3 regions of the Rhodococcus triatomae genome follow, and region 2 is predicted to be linked to each of the others. Evidence: riboswitches for the same ligand, from Rfam matches in the RefSeq annotation. Region 2 holds a riboswitch; each other region holds the start of a gene.
What was found. A riboswitch is a leader RNA that binds a small molecule or an ion and turns the genes downstream of it on or off. The one in region 2 is predicted to bind cobalamin.
Positions count from the first base shown of each region.

Region 1 (6,678 bases), 680 kb from region 2:
GCACCGCCGCGTCGTCGGCCAGGACGATGCCGTCCGGGCCATTGCCCGCGCCGTGCGCCGTTCCCGAGTCGGCATGAGCGACCCGGATCGCCCGGTCGGCAGCTTCCTGTTCCTCGGCCCGACGGGTGTCGGCAAGACCGAGCTCGCGAAGTCGCTCGCGGCGGCGCTGTTCGGTGACGAGAACAAGATGATCCGCTTCGACATGAGTGAGTTCGGCGAACGCCACACCGTCTCACGGCTCGTCGGCGCCCCTCCGGGGTACGTCGGGTACGACGAGGCGGGCCAGCTCACCGAACAGGTGCGACGCAACCCCTACTCGGTGGTGCTGCTCGACGAGATCGAGAAGGCGCATCCGGACGTGTTCAACACCCTGCTCCAGGTGCTCGACGACGGGCGGCTGACGGACGGTCACGGCCGCACGGTGGACTTCAAGAACACCGTGCTGATCATGACCAGCAACCTGGGTTCGGACATCATCTCGAGCAAGGGCGGTGCCCTCGGCTTCACCACGGGCGATGAGGCCGCGGCCGAGAAGCCGCTGCGCGACCGGGTGATGGCCCGGCTGCGCGAGTCGATGCGGCCGGAGTTCCTGAACCGGATCGACGAGATCGTGATGTTCCGCAAGCTCGACACCGATCAGCTGCATCGCATCACCGACCTCATGCTCGAGGACAGCCGGAAGCGGCTCGGTGACAAGGGCATCGAGATCACGTTCAGTGACGCCGCGGTCGACTGGATCGCCGAGCACGGGCACCAGCCCGAGTTCGGGGCCCGTCCGCTCCGCCGGTCCATCCAGCGGGTGGTCGACGATCGGATCGCCGACATGCTGCTCGACGACCTGATCCTCGAGGGCGGCAAGGTCACCGTCGACGTCGAGGACGGGGAGCTCGACCTGCAGGTCGCATAGGCGCACTCGACCTGCAAGGTCGCATGGGCGCACGGGGCGTCAGCACACGGAGGAAGGCGCGGCACCGGTGAACCGGTGCCGCGCCTTCACCTGTAGTGGGCGGGCCCGACGTCCCCCTGTCACGTCCGGCCGAAACCCCTTTGGCGGCACGATGTCACATCGGTTCGATCTGAACGAACCGATGTGACATCGTGCCAGCAGCTCACAGTTCGGCGCGGACCCGTTCGGTGGCGGCGACGAGGTTGCGCAGGGACGCTTCCACCTCTTCGTTGCCACGCGTCTTCAGGCCGCAGTCGGGGTTGACCCACAGCCGCTGTGCCGGAACCGCCTTCAGAGCAGCGCGGAGCGACTCGGCGATCTCGTCGACGCTCGGGACCCGGGGGGAGTGGATGTCGTAGACACCGGGGCCCACACCGAGATCGAAACCGACGGCGTTGAGGTCGTCGAGCACCTCCATACGCGAGCGGGCCGCCTCGATGGACGTGACGTCGGCATCGAGGCCGGCGATGGCGTCGATGACCTCACCGAACTCCGAGTAGCACAGGTGGGTGTGGATCTGTGTCGCGTCGGTGACGCCCGAGGTCGCCAGGCGGAACGACCCGACCGACCACTTCAGGTACTCCTCCTGGTCCTTCTTGCGCAGCGGAAGCAGCTCGCGCAGGGCGGGTTCGTCGACCTGGACGACGCGAGCCCCGGCGGCCTCGAGATCGATCGTCTCGTCGCGGATCGCGAGCGCGACCTGGTCGGCCGAGTCGGCCAGCGGCTGGTCGTCCCGCACGAACGACCACGCGAGGATGGTGACCGGGCCGGTGAGCATGCCCTTGACCGGCTTGTCGGTGAGGGACTGCGCGTACCGGTACCACTCGACGGTCATCGGGTGCGGCCGCTGGACATCGCCGAACAGGATCGGCGGCCGCACGCAACGGCTGCCGTAGCTCTGCACCCAGCCGTTGGCGGTGGCGAAGAAACCGTCCAGCTGCTCGGCGAAGTACTGCACCATGTCGTTGCGCTCGGGTTCCCCGTGCACCAGCACGCCGAGCCCCAGCTTCTCCTGCAGAGCAACGACATCCGCGACTTCCTGCTGCATGCGGCGGATGTACTCGGCCTCGTCGATCTCGCCCTTGCGCAGCGCGGCGCGGGCCACTCGGATCGCGGTGGTCTGCGGGTAGGACCCGATCGTGGTGGTCGGCAGGACGGGCAGCCCGAGCTTGTCGGTCTGGATCTCGCGACGTGCGTCGGCGCTCGCGCGGCCGCCGTCCGAGGAGGAGATCTCGTTCAGCCGGGCCCGCAGCGCGGCGTCGTGCAGCCGTCCGTCGTTGGCGCGGGTGGACTGCGCGGCGCGCGCGAGCGCGAACTCGTCCTCCACCTCGTCACGTCGACCGGCGAGCGCGGTGGCGAGCGCGACCACCTCGCGGACCTTCTCGGAGCCGAATGCCAGCCACGACCGCAGTGCCTTGTCCAGGCCGCTCTCGGCGTCGAGCGTGTACGGCACGTGCAGCAGCGAGCAGGAGGTGGACACGGCGAGTGATCCGGCGGAACCGAGCTGCGTGCCCAGCTGCCCCAGCGCCTTCTCCAGGTCGGTGCGCCAGATGTTGCGGCCGTCGACGACGCCGGCGACGACGTGCTTGTGCGCCAGCGCCGGCACGCCCGCCAGGTTGTCGGACCCGGCGACCAGATCGACGGCGATGCCTTCCACCCCCGTCTCCGCGAGCGCGGGCAGCGCCTCACCGAGCGAGCCGAAGTACGAGGCCAGCAGGATCGCCGGACGGGTGTCGACACCGGACAGGTGGTCGTAGGCGCGCCGGGCCGCCGCGATCTCCTCCTCGCTCCGGTCGGCGACCAACGCGGGCTCGTCGAACTGCACCCACTCGGCGCCCGCTTCGGCGAGCCGACCCAGCAGATCCGCGTACAGCGGCAGGATTTCGCCGAGGCGGCCGAGTAGCGGCTCGTTCGTGTCGACCGGCTTGGACAGCAGCAGGAACGTCACCGGGCCGACGATCACCGGACGCGCGGGAATGCCCAGAGCGAGTGCCTCACGCAGTTCGCCGAGCACCTTCGAGGCGTCGAGCGCGAACGTGGTGGACGGAGCGATCTCCGGGACGATGTAGTGGTAGTTCGTGTCGAACCACTTGGTCATCTCGAGGGGGGCGATCGTGTCGTTGCCTCGGGCCGCGGCGAAGTAGCGGTCCAGCGGATCGGCGATCCCGGCAACGCGCTCGGGCAGGGCACCGAGCATGACGGCCGTGTCGAGGACGTGGTCGTAGTACGAGAACGTGTTGACGGGCACCGAGTCGATGCCGGCATCGCGCAGTTGCGTCCACGTCCGGCGGCGCAGGCCCTCGGCGACGGATTCGAGAGTGGCGGCATCCGAACGCCCCGCCCAGTAGGACTCGACGGCCCGCTTGAGTTCGCGCTGAGGACCGATGCGCGGGGAGCCCAGCACGGTTGCTGTGAAGGTGAGTGTCACGGTGTTTCTCCAGTTGCGTAACCGAAAGGCCACCACCGGCAGACGGGTATACCTGTCGAGCCCGAATTACCCAGCCGCGATCAGGTCTACACGCCCATTCCACGAGGCGGTGGACCGCCGGATGCGGCGCATCCGACACAGCCGGCAGGTCTTCGGACTCACAGGCACCCCGGGTGTTGCTCACACTCCGGACCTACTGGCCGTCGCTTCCCAGGCAGGTGGCCCAGTGCAGATGACGGCGGTCGTTCCTGCATACCGCTGCGGGACAGTCCCGGATTCTCACCGGGTTCCCTCTCACGCACGATCGCTCGTGCGCTTCGACGCCGACGCCGGTCTTCGGGGCTCCTCACGACCGCGCCGGGCGAACCAGCTGCGTGGCCCAGCATAGCGGTAGCGGGCCCCGGCCCGGGCATGCCGTCACTCGGGCAGGCTCTCACCTGGGCCGGTACCGGACGGTCGGATAGCCGTCGGTGGGATCGGCGGTGACCGTCGCCTTGACCTGGTACACCCTGGAGACGAGGCTCTCGTCGATCACCTCGGTCGGGGTCCCGGCCGCGACGACGGCCCCCTGCTCGAGCACGATCACGCGATCGCAGAACATCGCTGCCAGATTGAGATCGTGCAATGCGACGACACTCGTCAACGGCAACTCCCGGACCAGGGCGAGGATGTCGAGTTGGTGGGCGATGTCGAGATGATTGGTGGGCTCGTCGAGGAGCAGTTCGGTCGGCTGCTGGGCGAGTGCCCGCGCGATCTGGGTGCGCTGCCGTTCACCGCCGGACAGGGTGCTCCACCGGCGTCCCCGCAGTCCGTCGGTACCGGTTGCGAGGAGCGCGGCTTCCACCGCCTCGGCGTCTCCGGCCTCGTCCGATCCGAAGATCCCACGGTGCGGGATACGTCCGAGCCGCACCACGTCCTCGACGGTGACGTCGACCTCGGTGTCGGAGTGCTGGCTGACGACGGCGATGCGCCGGGCGATCCGCGCTCTGCGCATTCCCTGCACATCCTCTCCGTCGAGTTCCACCCGGCCGGAGTCGGGCCTGCGGATTCCGGCGAGGACACGCAGCAGCGTCGACTTGCCGGATCCGTTCGGGCCGAGCAGCCCGATCGTCTCGCCCGCACCGGCGGCGAAGGTCACCGAGTCGAGGATGCTGCGGCCACCGAGCGAGAGTGAGATCCGTTCCGCGGACAGCGTCATCGGCTGCTCCGCATCCGGAACAGGATCACCGCGAACGCGGGGACACCGATGAGGGCGGTGACCACGCCGACCGGGATCTCCTGCGGCTCGAAGACGGTTCGGGCGATCGCGTCCACCCACACCATGAAGATCGCGCCGGCCAGCACGGTCGCCGGGAGCAGCCGATGGTGGCTCGGCCCGACGAGGAAACGTGCGGCGTGTGGCAGCACGAGGCCGACGAACCCGATCGCCCCGGCGGCGCTGACGAGCACCGCGGTGATGAGCGCGGTGATCGTGAAGAGGACGGCACGCACCCTGGGGACCGAGACGCCGAGCGCTGCTGCGGCGTCGTTGCCGAAGGTGAATGCGTCCAGCGCGGACGCATGGAGGTAGCAGACCACCAGCCCGACGGCGAAGACGGATGCGCACAGCGCGACGTCGTCCCATCCGGCGCCGCTGAGCGATCCGAGCAGCCAGAACAGCACGCCCCGCGTCTGTTCGGCGTCGGCGGAGGAGATGACGATGAACGAGGTGAGCGCCGAGAACAACTGGGTGCCTGCGACGCCCGCCAGGATGACGCGTGAGGTGCCGCCGCCCGCGCCCGCGGCCAGCAGCATCACCAGGGTGAACGACACCGCGGCACCGAGGAAGGCGCCGGTCGACAGCGACAGGATTCCGCCGCCGAGCCCGAGTACGACGACGAGAACCGCGCCGGTGGACGCACCCGACGAGATGCCGAGGACGAACGGATCGGCGAGCGGGTTGCGCAGCAGCGACTGCATGATCGCCCCACACAGGGCCAGCCCGGCCCCGCACACGGCGGCCAGAAGCGTTCGGGGCAGCCGCAACTGCCAGACGATCGCGTCCTGCAGCCGGGTCACTCCGGCCTCCGCGAGCCCGAGGTGTTCGAGGATGACCGCATAGACGTCGCGCACCGAAAGATCCGCCGGTCCCAGGGTGACGGCGAGCGCCACGGACAGCACCAGGACGACGAGCCCGGCGGCCATTGCCGTCGCGAAGGCAGGTCGTGCCCGGCGCCGCGGGGCGACCGGAGTGGAGGTCGCCTGGTCGATCACCCGTCCATCTCCCAGTCACGCAGTGCTGCAGCAGTTTTCTCGATTCCGTCGACCGTACGGATCGACGGGTTGAGGTCGGCGCCGTGGATCACGATGTAGCGTCCTTCGCGGACCGCCGTCAGCTGTGAGGCGACCGGATCGGATTCGAGGAACGCGATCTTGCTCTCGAGCGCGTCGCCCTCGATGCTGCGGCGACTGAGGTCCGCGAGCACCAGTGCCGTGGGGTCGCGATCGAGGATGGTCTCCCAGGAGACCTGTGGCCATTCGTCGGTGGTGTCCGCGAAGACGTTGCTCGCGCCTACCGATTCGGTGATGATCCCGGACGAGCCGCAGCACTCCGCCATATAGGGGGTGCGCAGGTCGGCGAACCAGAAGCCCAGCGACGTCCCGGCGGCGGCGATCCCGCGTGCGGCGGCATCGAACCGCTCCCGCAGTTCGGCGACGAACTCCTCGCCGCGCTCACGGACGTCGAAGATCGCCGCCAGATCCCGGATCTCCCGATGGATGGTGTCCATCGTGAGTGGTTCCGTGCGGGCGCCGTCCGCGTTGACACTGTCCGACGTCTTGCCGTCGCAGTCCGTCGGCGACAGATAGGTGGGCACACCCAGCTGGTCGAACAGGTCACGGTCGGCCACACCGCCCGGACCGAGCGTGCCGCCGAACGAGGCGGACACGAAGTCCGGTTCGGTGTCGAGCACGACCTCGAGCGAGGGCTTGTCGTCGGCGAGACGCGGAACCGTCCGGTTGTCGGCGGCCAGGTTCTCGCGGACCGGGTCCGTCCAGGTGGCGGTGCCGACCATCCGGTCCGCCAGTCCGAGCGACAGCAGAATCTCCGTGGAGCCCTGGTTCAGGGACACCGCGCGCTCGGGGGGAGCATCGATCGTCACCTCGCGGCCGCAGTTCTCCAGGGTGAGGGGGAAGTGCGAGTGCGACCCGCCGGGTGAGCTCGGCTCGTCCACCTCCGAGGAACCGGTGGAGCAGCCGGCGACGGCCAGCAGGGCAGCGGTCGTCACGGCGGTGCGACGAAGGAAGGCGTGCATGGAGGAACTCT
Region 1 is NZ_CP048814.1:1,328,353-1,335,030, reverse strand. Features, by position in the region: gene G4H71_RS06265 (ATP-dependent Clp protease ATP-binding subunit) at 1-907, shown strand, start outside; gene metE (5-methyltetrahydropteroyltriglutamate--homocysteine S-methyltransferase) at 1,110-3,374, opposite strand; cobalamin riboswitch at 3,501-3,711, opposite strand; gene G4H71_RS06255 (ABC transporter ATP-binding protein) at 3,808-4,572, opposite strand; gene G4H71_RS06250 (FecCD family ABC transporter permease) at 4,569-5,558, opposite strand; gene G4H71_RS06245 (ABC transporter substrate-binding protein) at 5,624-6,667, opposite strand.
Region 1: linked by a shared signal. The riboswitch ahead of metE (5-methyltetrahydropteroyltriglutamate--homocysteine S-methyltransferase) and the one ahead of G4H71_RS03050 (ABC transporter substrate-binding protein) in region 2 are both predicted to bind cobalamin.

Region 2 (6,678 bases):
CCCGCCTGACGACGTACGCAGCAGCTTCTTCCTCGATGAACAGTGGTGGGCACGAGCCACCGGCGACGACGAGAGCGAAGCGCCGACCTTCCCGACGAAAAAATGGGATGGGCTCCGATTCGCCCCTCCGGCCGCTACAGGAACCAGCCGAACGGATATCACATGGGCGCCGTGACCGTTCTCAGACCCGAGAGAGAGCACAATTTGGCAGGTTCAAGGCATGGATCCTAAGTTCGCGCGTACTCTCTGCGGGTACCGCGCAGGGACGGCATTGCCATCGACCTCTGACAAGGGTGATGTCAACTCGATCCGATGGGGCCGAGCGATGTTCGATGCGCTAGGTGTCGCCCACGCAACACCCGAAATCTCAGATGTCGGCACGGCACTCGAAGTCGCCGTTGTCGAGGATCTCCGCGCGCGGCGCCCCGACCTAATCGTTGATCGGTCACGTATCGCTACCGATTTCGATCAGTATCGACATCTTTCACAGCTGAAGAACTATATGTCCAGCTTTCACGATGATCTCGATCGTATCGAGATGGCAATCGCTGAAACGAAACAACTCGATACCTCGAAATCTGTAACAGCGCTACGGCGGCAGCTGAACACCATTCGGAACCATGCCGCCTCGAACCGCGGCTTTTTTTGCGCGCTGAAGGAGAACCTCGCCGAAGAGTCAATGTTGAGGACGGACATCGCCGTAACTTCCCCTCGAAGTGGCCAGCGCCTACTAGTCGCACTCAGCTCCAAATGGTCGCTGCGGACTGACCGAGCACAGGATTGCGTGTCGCAGGGAAGCAAACTCGTATCGCTGCGTAGAGGCCATATGCCACACTTCGCAGTCATCACGATGGAACCTCGTCCATCGATGCTCCGCCTGCTCACAGATGGTTCTGGATCCGTCGATTGCGTCTATCACGTTGCCTTCGGCGCCCTCAAGACCGCCGCCAACAGTCTTTCTAAGCAATCGATCCCGAGAATGCCGGAGCAGCTTGATCTACTCGACCGGATGATCAAGCAGAATCGCATCAGACCATTTTCGGCGCTCCTCGATGAGATCAATCTCCTGCCATAGTCACAACCCACGGACGTCCAGTCTGGGTTATTCCACGCAGTAAGCAGGTCATTCCCGTTGTTCACCCCTGCGGCTCCTGTACCACTAGCCAGGGGCCTCACTGAACCGTGCTGTGTGCGCTAACTATCTCCCACTCGTCAGATCCCAACCTCGCGCGCGCCGTCGCCGATGATCCGATCATTACATAGCAGGGGCAGCTCGACCCTGTGGCACCAGCGATCGCCCGGTGCGGACCCCTCAACCCATACCCACCCGCCCCTCGACCACCCCCAACGTCCGAGCAATCCGCCCATCGACATCGGCGAACGCCTCACCACCGGCCGCGAATGCCTCACGCATGGCTACGATGACCTCTTCGTACTGCCCGATGCGAGTGCGGACCACCGCAGCCTTCGCCACGTACCCGGCGGTGAGTTGTCGGCCGGTCGCGAAGTCGCCCAGGCCGGTGAGCTGGTCGAGGCGTGAGGCCTCGCTCTGCGCCTCGCGCAGCATCTCCAACATCTGATCGCAGATCCTGACGCACTGCTCGATCGCGTCGTCGTCCAAGCGAAATGTCACGGTATCCCCCCGTCGAAATCTTCCTCCCCTTGGCTGGGCATGCTACTTCAGCGCAGGTCGGCCGTATACCCGAATCCGGAGCGGATGCTAGGTTCACTTCCGCAGGGAACACCGGTGCGAATCCGGGGCTGTCCCGCAACTGTCACCGAGTAGCAGACCTTCATCCGATGGCCACGACCTCCCTGGGTTGGAAGGCCGAAGGCGAGTGTTGATCCGGGAGCCAGGACACCTGCACCGTAGTCAGGACCGAGTTCACGAGGATGAAGATGCGAGTGTTCACTCGCCGCACCCGGCAGTCTGCCGCGCGGCCACCCCACCATGCCCCCACCCCGGCCCGGCGCCGCTCGATCTTCGCGGCCGGGATGCTGGCCGTCGCGCTGGTCTTCGCCGGCTGCGCGTCCGGCGACACCGCCGACGACGCGACCGCCTCGGCGCAGCAGCTCCGAGAGGAGGGCGACGGCTCCCTGACCATCTACAACTCGTACAAGATCGCGGGCCTGGACCCGATCGGCACCGGCACGAACTGGCTGTTCGACTGGGGCATCGCGGAGAACCTGCTGCAGGTCACCGACGACGGCGACATCGAGCCGTGGCTCGCAGAGGACGTCTCCCGCGACGGCGACACCCGCTGGATCATCACCCTGCGGGACGGCGTCACCTTCCAGAACGGCAAGCCCGTCGACGCGGAGGCCGTCGCGGCCGCCCTGTCCCGCCAGATCGCCGAATCCTCCAACGCGCAGGTCTACCTCGACCCTGCGACGACCGCGACGGTCGACGACGGCAAGGTCGTGCTCACCACGCCCGAACCCAACGCGATGGTTCCCGCGGCCCTCGCCGCCCGCGACAACTCGCTGCAGATCTACGACGTCGCGGCCATGGAAGCAGCGGCAGGAGACTCAGCGCAGATCGTGAACGCCGGCGCCTACTCCGGCCCCTACGCGATCACCGAGTGGAACCCGGACAACCTCGTCCTCGCCCCCTACGCGGACCATTGGGAGGGCACTCCCCCGCTGACCGGGATCACCGTTCGCGTGGTTCCCGACGAGCAGGCCCGGCTCGCGGGCGTGCAGAGCGGGGAGGCCGACATGGCCTTCTACCCGTCCACGTCGGCGAAGCTCGAGCTCCAGGGCAACGACGACATGCACGTGCTGTCCTCCGAACTCGCTCTCCAGTCGCTGCTGGTGGAGATGAACCTGAAGGACGGGATCTTCACCGACACCGACGTGCGCAAGGCGTTCACCGCCGCCATCGACTACGAAGGCATCGCCGCGGACGTCGGCAACGGCCAGTTCGCCCCCGCGGCCGGCCTCTACCCGGACACCATGTCCTTCGCCGTAGACAACCAGGTCCACGACCTGGACGAGGCGAACCGCCTCCTCGACGAGGCGGGCTGGGTCACCGGCGGTGACGGCATCCGGGAGAAGGACGGCCAGAAGCTGGTGGTGCGCTTCGTCACCCAGGCGCAGGGACCGGAGACCAACGACGTCGCCATCGCGATGAAGGACCAGGTCTCGCGCGCCGGGTTCGACCTGCAGATCGACAACGCCGAGGACTCCGCAGCGGTGAAGAACGATCCGACGGCGTGGGAATCATCGGTGGCACTGAGCGGTTCGCTGTCCGGCACCGCGGACCCGATCCAGCCGTACCTGGTGCGCTGGACCACCGACGGCTCCTCGAATGCCCAGGGCATCAGCAACCCGGAGATCGACGCGATCGGTGAGCAGCTGCGCGGCGAGTTCGACACCGAGCGCCGGGACGAGCTGCTCGAGCGCGCACAGGAGATCCTCGTCGCCGAGCAGGCTTACGTGGTGGCCGGGACGTTCAAGTACTTCACGGTGGTGACCGGTCCGGAATGGGCCGACTACCACGTGTCGAGCGTTCGCCGGCACATCACCAGCCAGACCGGCAAGTAACACCGCCTCACGATGCGTGTCCTGGCTATCGCCCGGCGCCGCGTCGTCGAGGCGCTGATCACCCTGCTGGGTGCGAGCGTGCTCATCTGGGCGCTCATGCCGCTGGCTCCGGGCAGCCCTGCGCGAATGATCCTCGTCGCGCAGGGCATCCCGGAACCGACGCCGCAGCAGATCAGCGACCTCGAGCGGGCGCTGCACCTGGACCAGCCGTTGCTCTCGCAGTACGTGCATTGGCTGTGGGGCGCCGTGCGGGGCGATTTCGGGCTCTCCTTCGCCTCCGGGCGTCCGGTCTCGGACGAGCTCGCCGGTCGCCTCCCGGCCACCCTCACGTTGGCGGCGGCGTCCCTGGTTCTCGCACTGGTTCTCTCCGTTGCGCTCGGTGTCGCCGCCGCCCAGTTCCCCGGACGCTGGCCGGACCACGGAACCCGAGGCCTGGCACTGCTGTTCGCCTCGATCCCGGGGTTCGTCATCGCCCTGCTGCTGATCCAGGTGTTCGTAGTCGGTTTCGGCGTGGGCAAAGCCGCACTGGACGGCACCTGGCAGCAGGTGTGGATGCCCGCGCTCTGCCTGGCCGTCGGACTGTCCGACACCTGGTCGCGGCTGCTGCGCGCCAATCTCCTCGCCTTCATGGAAACACCGACCGCGCAGGTACTCGCGGCCCGGGGCGCCTCCCGCCGGCGAATCCTGTGGCGGCACGGGCTGCCCAACAGCGCGGTGCCCTCCCTGCACGCGCTGGCAGTCGGCGTCGCGATCCTCATCGGCGGAGCCACCGTGGTCGAAACCGTCTTCACCTGGCCGGGACTCGGCTCCTACGTCGTGGAGTCGGTCAAACACCGGGACCTGCCGGTGATCCAGGCGTTCACCGTGTTCGCCACCCTGTCCTACATCGTCACCAGTGTCGCCGCCGACATCGTGTCGGCCGTCGTCGACCGCAGAATCACGGTGGACGCATGACTCGAACCCGACGCCCCACTCCGGCGCCGACGACGACCACGCCGCCGCACCGAGAACAGCCCCGCGACCCACGGCGGTTCCGGCTGCCCGGCCACTCCCTTCCGCTGTCGGTCCGCGCCGGGATCGTGCTGCTCGCCGCGCTGATCCTGGTCGCGATCGTGGGTCCGTGGATCGCGCAATACCCGCCCGACGAGCCGCACTACGCGGACAAGCTCGTCGCCCCGAACGCCGAATACTGGCTCGGCACGGACCAGTACGGCCGCGACCAGTTCTCCCGGGTGGTGCACGGCCTGCGGCTGTCGTTGCTGTCGGCGTTCCTCGTCCTCGCCGGTTCCGCGACGATCAGCCTGCTGGTCGGCTTGCTGTCCGCCCTCTACGGCGGCCGCCTGGACCGGGCCGTGTCCCGCTGCATCGACATCGTCCTCGCCATCCCCGGCCTCGTTCTGGCACTGGCCGTGGTCGGGCTCCTCGGCCCGGGCTACGTCAACCTCCTGATCGCCCTGGTCATCTCCAGTTGGGCGGCCGACGCCCGGATCGCCCGGGCGCTGACTCTCGAGGCCCGCACCCGCCCCTATGTGGTGGCCGCGCGGGTCGCGGGGGTGAGCCGCCCGGCGATCGGGGTCCGGCATCTGATGCCCGCGGTGTTTCCGCAATTCCTCATCGTCACCACGCTGCGCCTCGGCGGAATCGTCGTCTCACTGGCCGGATTGTCGTTCCTGGGGCTCGGGGTGCAGATGCCGGAAGCCGAACTCGGTGCCATGCTCGGCGACGCCCGCCGATTCCTCACCGCCGCACCGTGGCTCCTCCTCGCACCGTCGCTGGCGATCCTCGCGATGGCGACTGCGGCCAATCTCATCGCCGAGGGCATGCAGAGCAGGCGCGGGATGGGGGCCGTCCGATGAGCGCCCCGATCGTCGAGATCCGCGGGCTCACCGTCTCGTTCGGCGACGAGCCTCCGGTTCTCCACGACATCGACCTCACCGTCCGACGCGGCGAGACCGTCGCAGTGGTGGGTCCGAGCGGAAGCGGCAAGACCACCGTGGTCCGCGCGATCCTCGGAATGCTCGACGCCTCGGCGCGCGTCGGCGGCTCCGTCGTCGTGGACGGCGTCGACCTCACCGGTTGCACCGAACGCGAACGACGGGACCTACGAGGATCCGTCGTCGGGTACGTGAGCCAGGACCCGTTCGGCGCGATGGACCCGATCATGGACGTGGGCACCAACATCGCCCAGGCATGGCGGATCAAGAAGCGCCCGGTCCCGGACGGCCGCATCGTTGCCGATCTCGCCGCGGTGGACATCGCCGACGCCTCCGCTCGGGTGCGCGAGCGCCCCTTCACCTGGTCCGGCGGGATGCTGCAACGGGGATCGGTGGTGACTGCCCGCGCCCTGGAGCCGAAGCTGGTCCTGGCGGACGAGCCGACGTCCGCACTCGACGAGGCCAACGCCCACCGGGTGATGGCGACGCTCACCGACGGTGCGGCGGCGCTGCTGATCGTCAGCCACGACCGGGCGCTGGTGGAGCAGTACGCGGACCGGGTCTACGTGGCTGATCACGGCACCCTCGTCGAGGCCGCGCCGTCGGTCCGCGTTGTCTCCGAACAGGTTCCGCCGCGGAACACCGCGCGCCCCGACACGGAACCGATTCTGCGGGCACGCGGGCTGACGAAGAAGTACCCGACGGGCGGCGGGCTGCACCCGACCGATCTCGACGTGCACCGAGGCGAGATCGTCGGCCTCGCCGGCCCGTCCGGAGCAGGCAAGAGCACCCTCCTGCGGGTGCTCGCCGGAATCGAGCCGGCAAGTGGTGGCACACTCACCTGGGACGGGCTGGACGGACCGCCGCGCCCCGGGCAGGTGGGCATCGTGTTCCAGAACGCAGTGGGCAGTCTCGACCCGCACTGGCCGATCTACCGCAGCCTCACCGAACCTCTGGCCCCGCGGCTGCGGAGCCGACTCGCGAAGACCGAAGCACTGTCCGTGACTCGCACGGCGCTCGACCGGGTGGGGCTGGGCGACCTCGACCCCACCCGGCGACCGAGACAGTTGTCCGGCGGTCAGGCACAGCGAGTGGCCATCGCCCGGGCACTCGTGGGAGACGTGTGGCTGTTGCTCGCGGACGAGCCCACGGCCTCCCTGGACGATGCCACCTCGGAGCGGATACTCGACATCCTCCG
Region 2 is NZ_CP048814.1:649,220-655,897, forward strand. Features, by position in the region: gene G4H71_RS03035 (NaeI family type II restriction endonuclease) at 1-175, shown strand, start outside; gene G4H71_RS03040 (NgoMIV family type II restriction endonuclease) at 221-1,075, shown strand; gene G4H71_RS03045 (hypothetical protein) at 1,313-1,633, opposite strand; cobalamin riboswitch at 1,695-1,884, shown strand; gene G4H71_RS03050 (ABC transporter substrate-binding protein) at 1,900-3,546, shown strand; gene G4H71_RS03055 (ABC transporter permease) at 3,559-4,500, shown strand; gene G4H71_RS03060 (ABC transporter permease) at 4,497-5,402, shown strand; gene G4H71_RS03065 (ABC transporter ATP-binding protein) at 5,399-6,678, shown strand, end outside.

Region 3 (6,678 bases), 360 kb from region 2:
GGCAGCCGAGTGCGCTCGGTCGCTGCGTGGCGGTCGGCCGCGCCGAGTTCGCGGAGCGCCATTGGGATCGCGCTCCCGTGCTCTCGCGTGCGGCCGACCTGCCGCGCGACTACCTCGATCTCCTCTCCCCCGACGCGATCGACGAGTTGATCGCCGAACGGGGGGTGCGTACCCCGTTTCTGCGGATGGCTCGGGACGGCACGGTTCTGGACCGTGGATGTTTCACGCGCTCGGGCGGATTCGGCGCAGAGATGCCCGACCAGATCGACTCCGCAGGAGTGTTCACCGAGTTCTCCGCGGGTGCCACCATCGTGTTGCAGGGCCTTCACCGATTGTGGCCACCGATCATCGACTTCGTCCGCGCGCTCGTCGACGACATCGGCCATCCGGTCCAGGCGAACGCCTACGTCACGCCGCCGAGCAGCCGTGGATTCGACCCCCACTACGACACCCACGACGTCTTCGTGCTGCAGGTGGCCGGCACGAAGGAATGGGTCGTGCATCCGCCGGTGCAGGAACTGCCGCTCCCCGGCCAGCCGTGGACGGCGCACCGTTCGGGTGTCGCGGCCGCCGCACGCGTCGAACCCTTCCTGAGCGCGACACTCGAGCCGGGTGACGCGCTGTATCTGCCACGCGGCTGGATCCACTCCGCACGCGCCCGGGGCGAGACCTCCGTTCACCTGACGATCGGGGTGGCCCCGACCACTCGTCACGACGTGGTGCGCATCCTCGCCGACGCGCTCGGTGAGGACGTGGAGCTACGTCGCGCTCTCCCGTTGGGCACCGACCACACAGATGCCACGGCGGTGGCCGGCGAAATCGCCCGGACGATCGAGCTCGTCGGTCGGCGCCTCGGTCACCCGCCGGAGGAGCCGTCGCTGGTCGAATCCGTGGCCGCCGCCGTCGGCGATCGGTTCGTCGCACTCACCAGACCTGCTCCGGTCCGTCCGCTCGCCACCCTCGAGGCGATCGCGGCATTCGATGCGGGCACGACCGTGCGGTGGCGGTCGGCACTGCACGGCACTGTCACGACCTCGAGCGACGCGGTGTCGCTGGCGCTGCCGGACCGGACGATCACCCTTCCGCCGGAGTGTGCCTCGGCTGTCGAGACGATCGCGGGCGGGGGTCGGGTCTGCGCTCGCGACCTGCCCGGGCTTTCGGTCGAGGACGGTGTGGTCGTGCTGCGCAGGCTCCTGCGCGAGGGTGTGGTGGTACCCACAGGATGAACGATTCCGAATGGCGTCCGTGTAGCGACAACGCCCTGAGCCGAGGAGACCCACTCGCCGGGACCGGCTCGCGTGGCCTGCACTGGCTGTTGGTGGAACTGTCCGGACCATGGGGCTTCTCCGCGTTCCTGGACTCCCCGGCGACGATCGATCCGGAGATCGGCCGTGCGCTGGTACGGCGGGCCGAGTCGGCGGGTATGCGCATCGTCGGTATCCGCCGACCGGGGCGCAGGCAGGCGGAGCCGCGCTGGCGCTGGGCGATCGCCGACTCCCGACCGGGACACGAATCCCTGTACCGGGGCGAGGTTTCCGATCCGACCGAACTCCTGGACGTTCCGCTCGACGGTTCGGCGGGCACTCTGTCCCACGAGCCGATCGTCGCCGTCTGCGCCCACGGCAAGCACGACCGCTGCTGCGCCGTGCGGGGCCGATCCGCCGCGGCCGACATCGCCCGCCGCTATCCGGAGCTGACCTGGGAGTGCTCGCATCTCGGTGGCGACCGCTTCGCCGCCACGATGATTCTCCTGCCACATGGGCTCTACTACGGCCGGGTCGATGCCGCCGACGATCCCGCGGACCTCGTACACCGGTATCTGCGGGGGAGCCTGGACGATCGCTACCTGCGCGGACGCAGCTCGCTGCCGGAGGTCGTCCAGGCCGCCCAACACCACGCGCGGGCGGTGACCGGCGAGGACCGGATCGATGCGCTCGCCCCCGTGTCCGTCACGGCGAGCGACGACGAGTACGTCGTGGTCCTGCGACACGGCGAAGGCCGAGTGGCGGTTCGGCTCGCGGAGACCCTGTCCGAGCCCATCCTGTCGACCTGCTCGGCGCGAGTTCCCGGCCGTGTCCGGCAGTTCCGCCTCGTCGCTCTCGCCGAGGACGGCACCGAAGGCATGGGGACCGGAGCCGACGGCACGGGGGAAAACGGCTGACGCACTCGTCGTTCACCGGGACGATCGGTCAGTAGCCCGCCGAACGCAGCCCCTCTGCCAGCTTCTCGACGGCATCGACTTCGCGGATTCCGGGGTCCAGCTCGGAGCCGGTGAGGACGACGTATCGTTGACCCCGCACCGCATCCAGCTGCGCCGTCACGGGATTCGATTCGAGGAATGCGATCTTCGTGTCCAAGGCGTCACCGTCGACGCGGACGCGGCTGAGATCGCCGAGAACCAGCACATCGGGATTCCGGTCCGCGACCGCCTCCCAGTTGACCTCCGGCCAGTCGTCACGGGTGTCGGCGAAGACGTTGATCGCACCGGTCTCCGCGGCGTAGAGACCCGGTGCCGAGCAGCAACCGGCCATGTACGGCGCATCGATACCCGAGAACCAGAAGGCCACCGTCGGTTCCTGTCCGTCGGCGCGGTCGGCACCCGCGGTCGCGGTGTCCATCCGGGATTGCAGCGACGAGACGAGTTCCGCGCCACGTTCCTGGACGTCGAAGACGGCCGCGAGTTCGCGGATCTCCCGGTAGAGCGTGTCGATGGTCAGGGGCGCGGTGCGCGAGACATTCTCTCCGTCGACATCGGCATCGGTGCACACCGACGGGGACTGGTAGGTGGGTACGCCCAGGTCCGTGAAGGTCTCCCGGTCCGCCACCACGGAGCGGGTGAAGGTGTGCGCGCTTCCGGAGGTGACCAGATCCGGTTCCGTGTCCAGGACGGTTTCGAGCGACGGGTCGTTGTCCGCAAGACGCGGCACCTGTTCGTTGTCGGCAGCCAGGTCCGGCAGGACGGGATCGAACCAGGTGGAGGTGCCCACCATGCGGTCGGCCAGACCGAGGGACAGCAGGATCTCGGTCGAGCTCTGATAGAGCGACACCGCCCGCTCCGGCGGCGCCTCGAAGGTGACGGTCTCGCCGCAGTTCTCCAGCGTGAGGGGGTAGGACGTCGCGGCGGGCTCGTCGGAGACGGTGGTGGGCCCCGAGGCCTCGTCGCCGACCGATCCACACCCCGCGACGAGGAGTGCGGCGGCCGCCACGGCGATACCGGCGGCCGGGCCGCCACGGGAGAACCGCGCCGACAGACGGCGGCGAGGTGTGAGTGGACGAGGCACGGGTGGTCCTTCGATCGGGGGCCCGGTCGCGGGGCCCGATGACGCCGGACGGTGGCGGTGCCACCGTCTCCCGCGAGCATTCGGACTTCGGGAGCTCCCCGTCACGCGGGAGACCCGTCACCGCTGCGCGTCAGCTCCGGATTCGCACCGGATTCCCTCGCAGGAGCGGGTCCACCCTATCGCGCGGCACGGCGTACCGTGGCGGAGGTGAGCACTTCATGGCAGGACCCGAAGGCAGTGTCCCTCATGCTCGACGACTGCGAGACGTGGGCCGTGGTCGGCCTGTCCGGGGACCCGGGCAAGACGGCCTACGAGATCGCTCAGCTGCTGCAGTCCCGGGGCAAGCGCATCGTCCCGATCCATCCGAGTGCGCCGACGGTGCTCGGTGAGCAGGGGTATGCGACCCTCGCCGATGTTCCGTTCCCCGTCGACGTGGTGGACGTGTTCCGCCGTTCGGAGTCCGCGGGCGAGTTCGCCGATCAGGCGGTGGCGATCGGCGCCCGCGGTGTGTGGTTCCAACTCGGGGTGGTCGACGAGGACGCGTTCTCCCGGACCACCGAGGCCGGGCTGGCCATGGTGATGGATACCTGCCCGGCCATCGAGTGGCGTCGACGCGGATAGTCCGCTCAGTTCGCGGCGAAACCCGGTAGGCGCTGCGGCTCCTCGATCACCGAGAAGTGCGCCGCGTCACCCTTGCGGATCCGGCTGGACGCTCCGCGCACGTCCACGGGGACGTCACCGGCGAGCGTCGTCCGGTGGATCTTGCGCGGGTTGGTCCCGTAGTCGGAGATCCCGTAGTGCTGAGTGGCACGGTTGTCCCAGATCGCGACGTCGCCCGGCTGCCACGCCCAGCGAACGGTGTTCTCCAGCTTCGTGATCCGATTCTGCAGCAGCTGGAAGAGCGCCGTCGTCTCCGACGGCTTGAAGCCGACGAACTCCTTGACGAAGTGCCCGAGCAGCAGCGTCTTCTCGCCGGTCTCCGGATGTACCCGGACGACGGGGTGCTCGGTCTCGAAGACGGTGCGGGTGAACTCGTTCAGGTACTTCTCCCGCCTCGCGGCGTCCTGCACCTTGTCCCGGATCGTGTTCGCGACCTCGGCGTAGTCGTATTCGTTCGAGTGCACGGCCCACAGATTCTCCACCAGCGCCTTGAGCGCGTCCGGAAGCTGCTCGTAGGCCGCGGTCGTCGACGCCCAGGTGGTGGCGCCGCCGTACTCGGGGACGGTGACGGCACGCAGGATCGACGCCTTCGGGATGCGGTCGATGAAGGTGACGTCGGTGTGCCAGCTGCTCGCGGCGGCCTCGAGGACGAGGGTCTTGTTGTCGTCCGACCTCAGGGTCGGGTGCGTCGTCGTCTGCGATCCGAGGCGTCCCGCGAACGCGTACTGGATCTCGTCGGTTAGGTGGTGCTGATCGCGGAAGAAGATCACCTTGTTCGCAGCCAACGCGTATCGGATCGCAGAGGCGGTCTCGTCGGAGATGTCGCCGGACAGGGTGATGCCGCCGATCACCGCGCCGAGGTGATGGCCGTGCTTGGCGACGGTGATTCCGCCTGCGGCATAGATGTCCTCGGCGGTGTCGGGGCGCTGTTCGAGAGTGGTCATGTGAGGTGTTCCTTTCGTCGATGCGGGGACGGGCGTTCAGTGCGAGAGGGCATCCGCGGGAAGCGGCGTGGCAGGTTCCGGCGGGGTGAGCGAGCGGGCCCGCTGCCGCACGGGATCGGGAACGGGTACCGCGTCGACGAGCCGACGGGTGTAGTCGTGGCGCGGCGCGAGGAGAACCTCGTCGGCCGGGCCGGACTCGACGATCCGGCCTCCGCGCAACACCGCGACCCGGTCCGCCACGCGGTGCACGACGGCGAGGTCGTGACTGACGAACAGGCAGGCGAAGTGGTACTCCTCCCTCAGGCTCTCGAACAGGTCGAGGACCTCTGCCTGCACCGACACATCGAGTGCACTGGTCGGTTCGTCGGCAACCAGGAGCCGGGGCGCGAGTGCGAGCGCCCGTGCGAGCGCGGCCCGTTGACGTTGACCGCCGGACAGTTCGGCAGGACGGCGGTCCGCATACGACCTGGGCAGCCGCACCGAATCCAGCAGATCCGCCGCCCGTGCCCTGGCGAGCGAGCCGGTGGCGACCCGGTGGACGTGCAGGGGCTCGGCGATGGACCTGCCGATCGACCAGCGTGGATCGAGTGATGCCGCCGGGTCCTGGTGCACCAGCGCGATTCCCTTGCGAAGAAGGCGTCGTTCCCGCCCACCTGCGGTGGTCAGATCGATGCCGTCGACCCGCACGCGCCCGCTGATCGCCTTCACGATCCCCAGTGCGACCCGGCCGAGAGTCGTCTTGCCCGAACCGGATTCGCCGACGACGCCGACAACCTCGCCGCGGGCCAGGGTCAGGTCCGCGGCGGCGAGCGCGTCGAACGCGGGGCTGCCGCCGCGGGCCGGGTATCGCACGGTCACCGCGTCGAGCTCGAGCGCCGGGGTCTCCTTCCGGGTCCCGGCACTCTCCCCGTCCCCGTCGTCCGACGGCTCCGCCGGTTCGGTGCGAGCCTCCGCGGTGACCGGCAGGCGGGGCACCGCGCCCAGGAGAAGGCGCGTGTATTCCTCGGTGGGCCGTTCGAACAACTCGTACACGTCCCCGGTTTCGACGACCTGCCCGGCGCGCATGACGACCACACGGTCGGCGATGTCGGCGACCACGCCCATGTTGTGCGTGATGAGCAGGACCGCGGTGCCGGTGTCGCGAGCCAGCCCCTTGACGAGCGCCAGAATCTCCGCCTGGACGGTGACGTCGAGTGCCGTCGTCGGTTCGTCCGCGACCAGTAGGTCGGGCTCTCCGGACAGCGCCAGTGCGATCACGACGCGCTGCTTCTGGCCGCCGGAAAGCTGGTGCGGGTACCAGTCGATGCGGGTCTCCGGGTCCGGGATCTCGACGCGGCGCAACAATTCCACTCCGGTGGCGCGGGCCTGGGCTCGTGAGATCTTGCGGTGGGCCCGCAACGCAGCGGACAACTGGGTGCCCACCGTCTGTACCGGATTCAGGGCGGTCTGTGGTTCCTGGAACACCATCGCGGCCGTGGTCCCCCGGACCCCGCGGAGGGTCGTCTCGTCGGCTCCGGTGATCTCTGTGTCCGACAACAGGATCGATCCACGCGACGAGGCACCGGTGGGCAACAGGCCGAGCACTGCCCGGGCGGTCATCGACTTGCCGGATCCGGATTCGCCGACGAGGGCGACGATCTCGCCCGCATCGACGACGAGATCGACGTCGTCGACGACCGGGTGCTCACCGAAGGTGACGGTGAGCGATTCGATTGCCAGGACGCGACCGGTCTGCGACTCGGTGGCGTGGCGGGGTGCGGTCATGACTGCTCCTGGAGGTCGTGTCTCATCGG
Region 3 is NZ_CP048814.1:289,634-296,311, forward strand. Features, by position in the region: gene G4H71_RS01350 (cupin domain-containing protein) at 27-1,226, shown strand; gene G4H71_RS01355 (ferredoxin family protein) at 1,223-2,161, shown strand; gene G4H71_RS01360 (ABC transporter substrate-binding protein) at 2,190-3,212, opposite strand; cobalamin riboswitch at 3,336-3,483, opposite strand; gene G4H71_RS01365 (CoA-binding protein) at 3,489-3,902, shown strand; gene G4H71_RS01370 (TauD/TfdA dioxygenase family protein) at 3,908-4,885, opposite strand; gene G4H71_RS01375 (dipeptide ABC transporter ATP-binding protein) at 4,922-6,649, opposite strand; gene G4H71_RS01380 (ABC transporter permease) at 6,672-6,678, opposite strand, start outside.
Region 3: linked by a shared signal. The riboswitch ahead of G4H71_RS01360 (ABC transporter substrate-binding protein) and the one ahead of G4H71_RS03050 (ABC transporter substrate-binding protein) in region 2 are both predicted to bind cobalamin.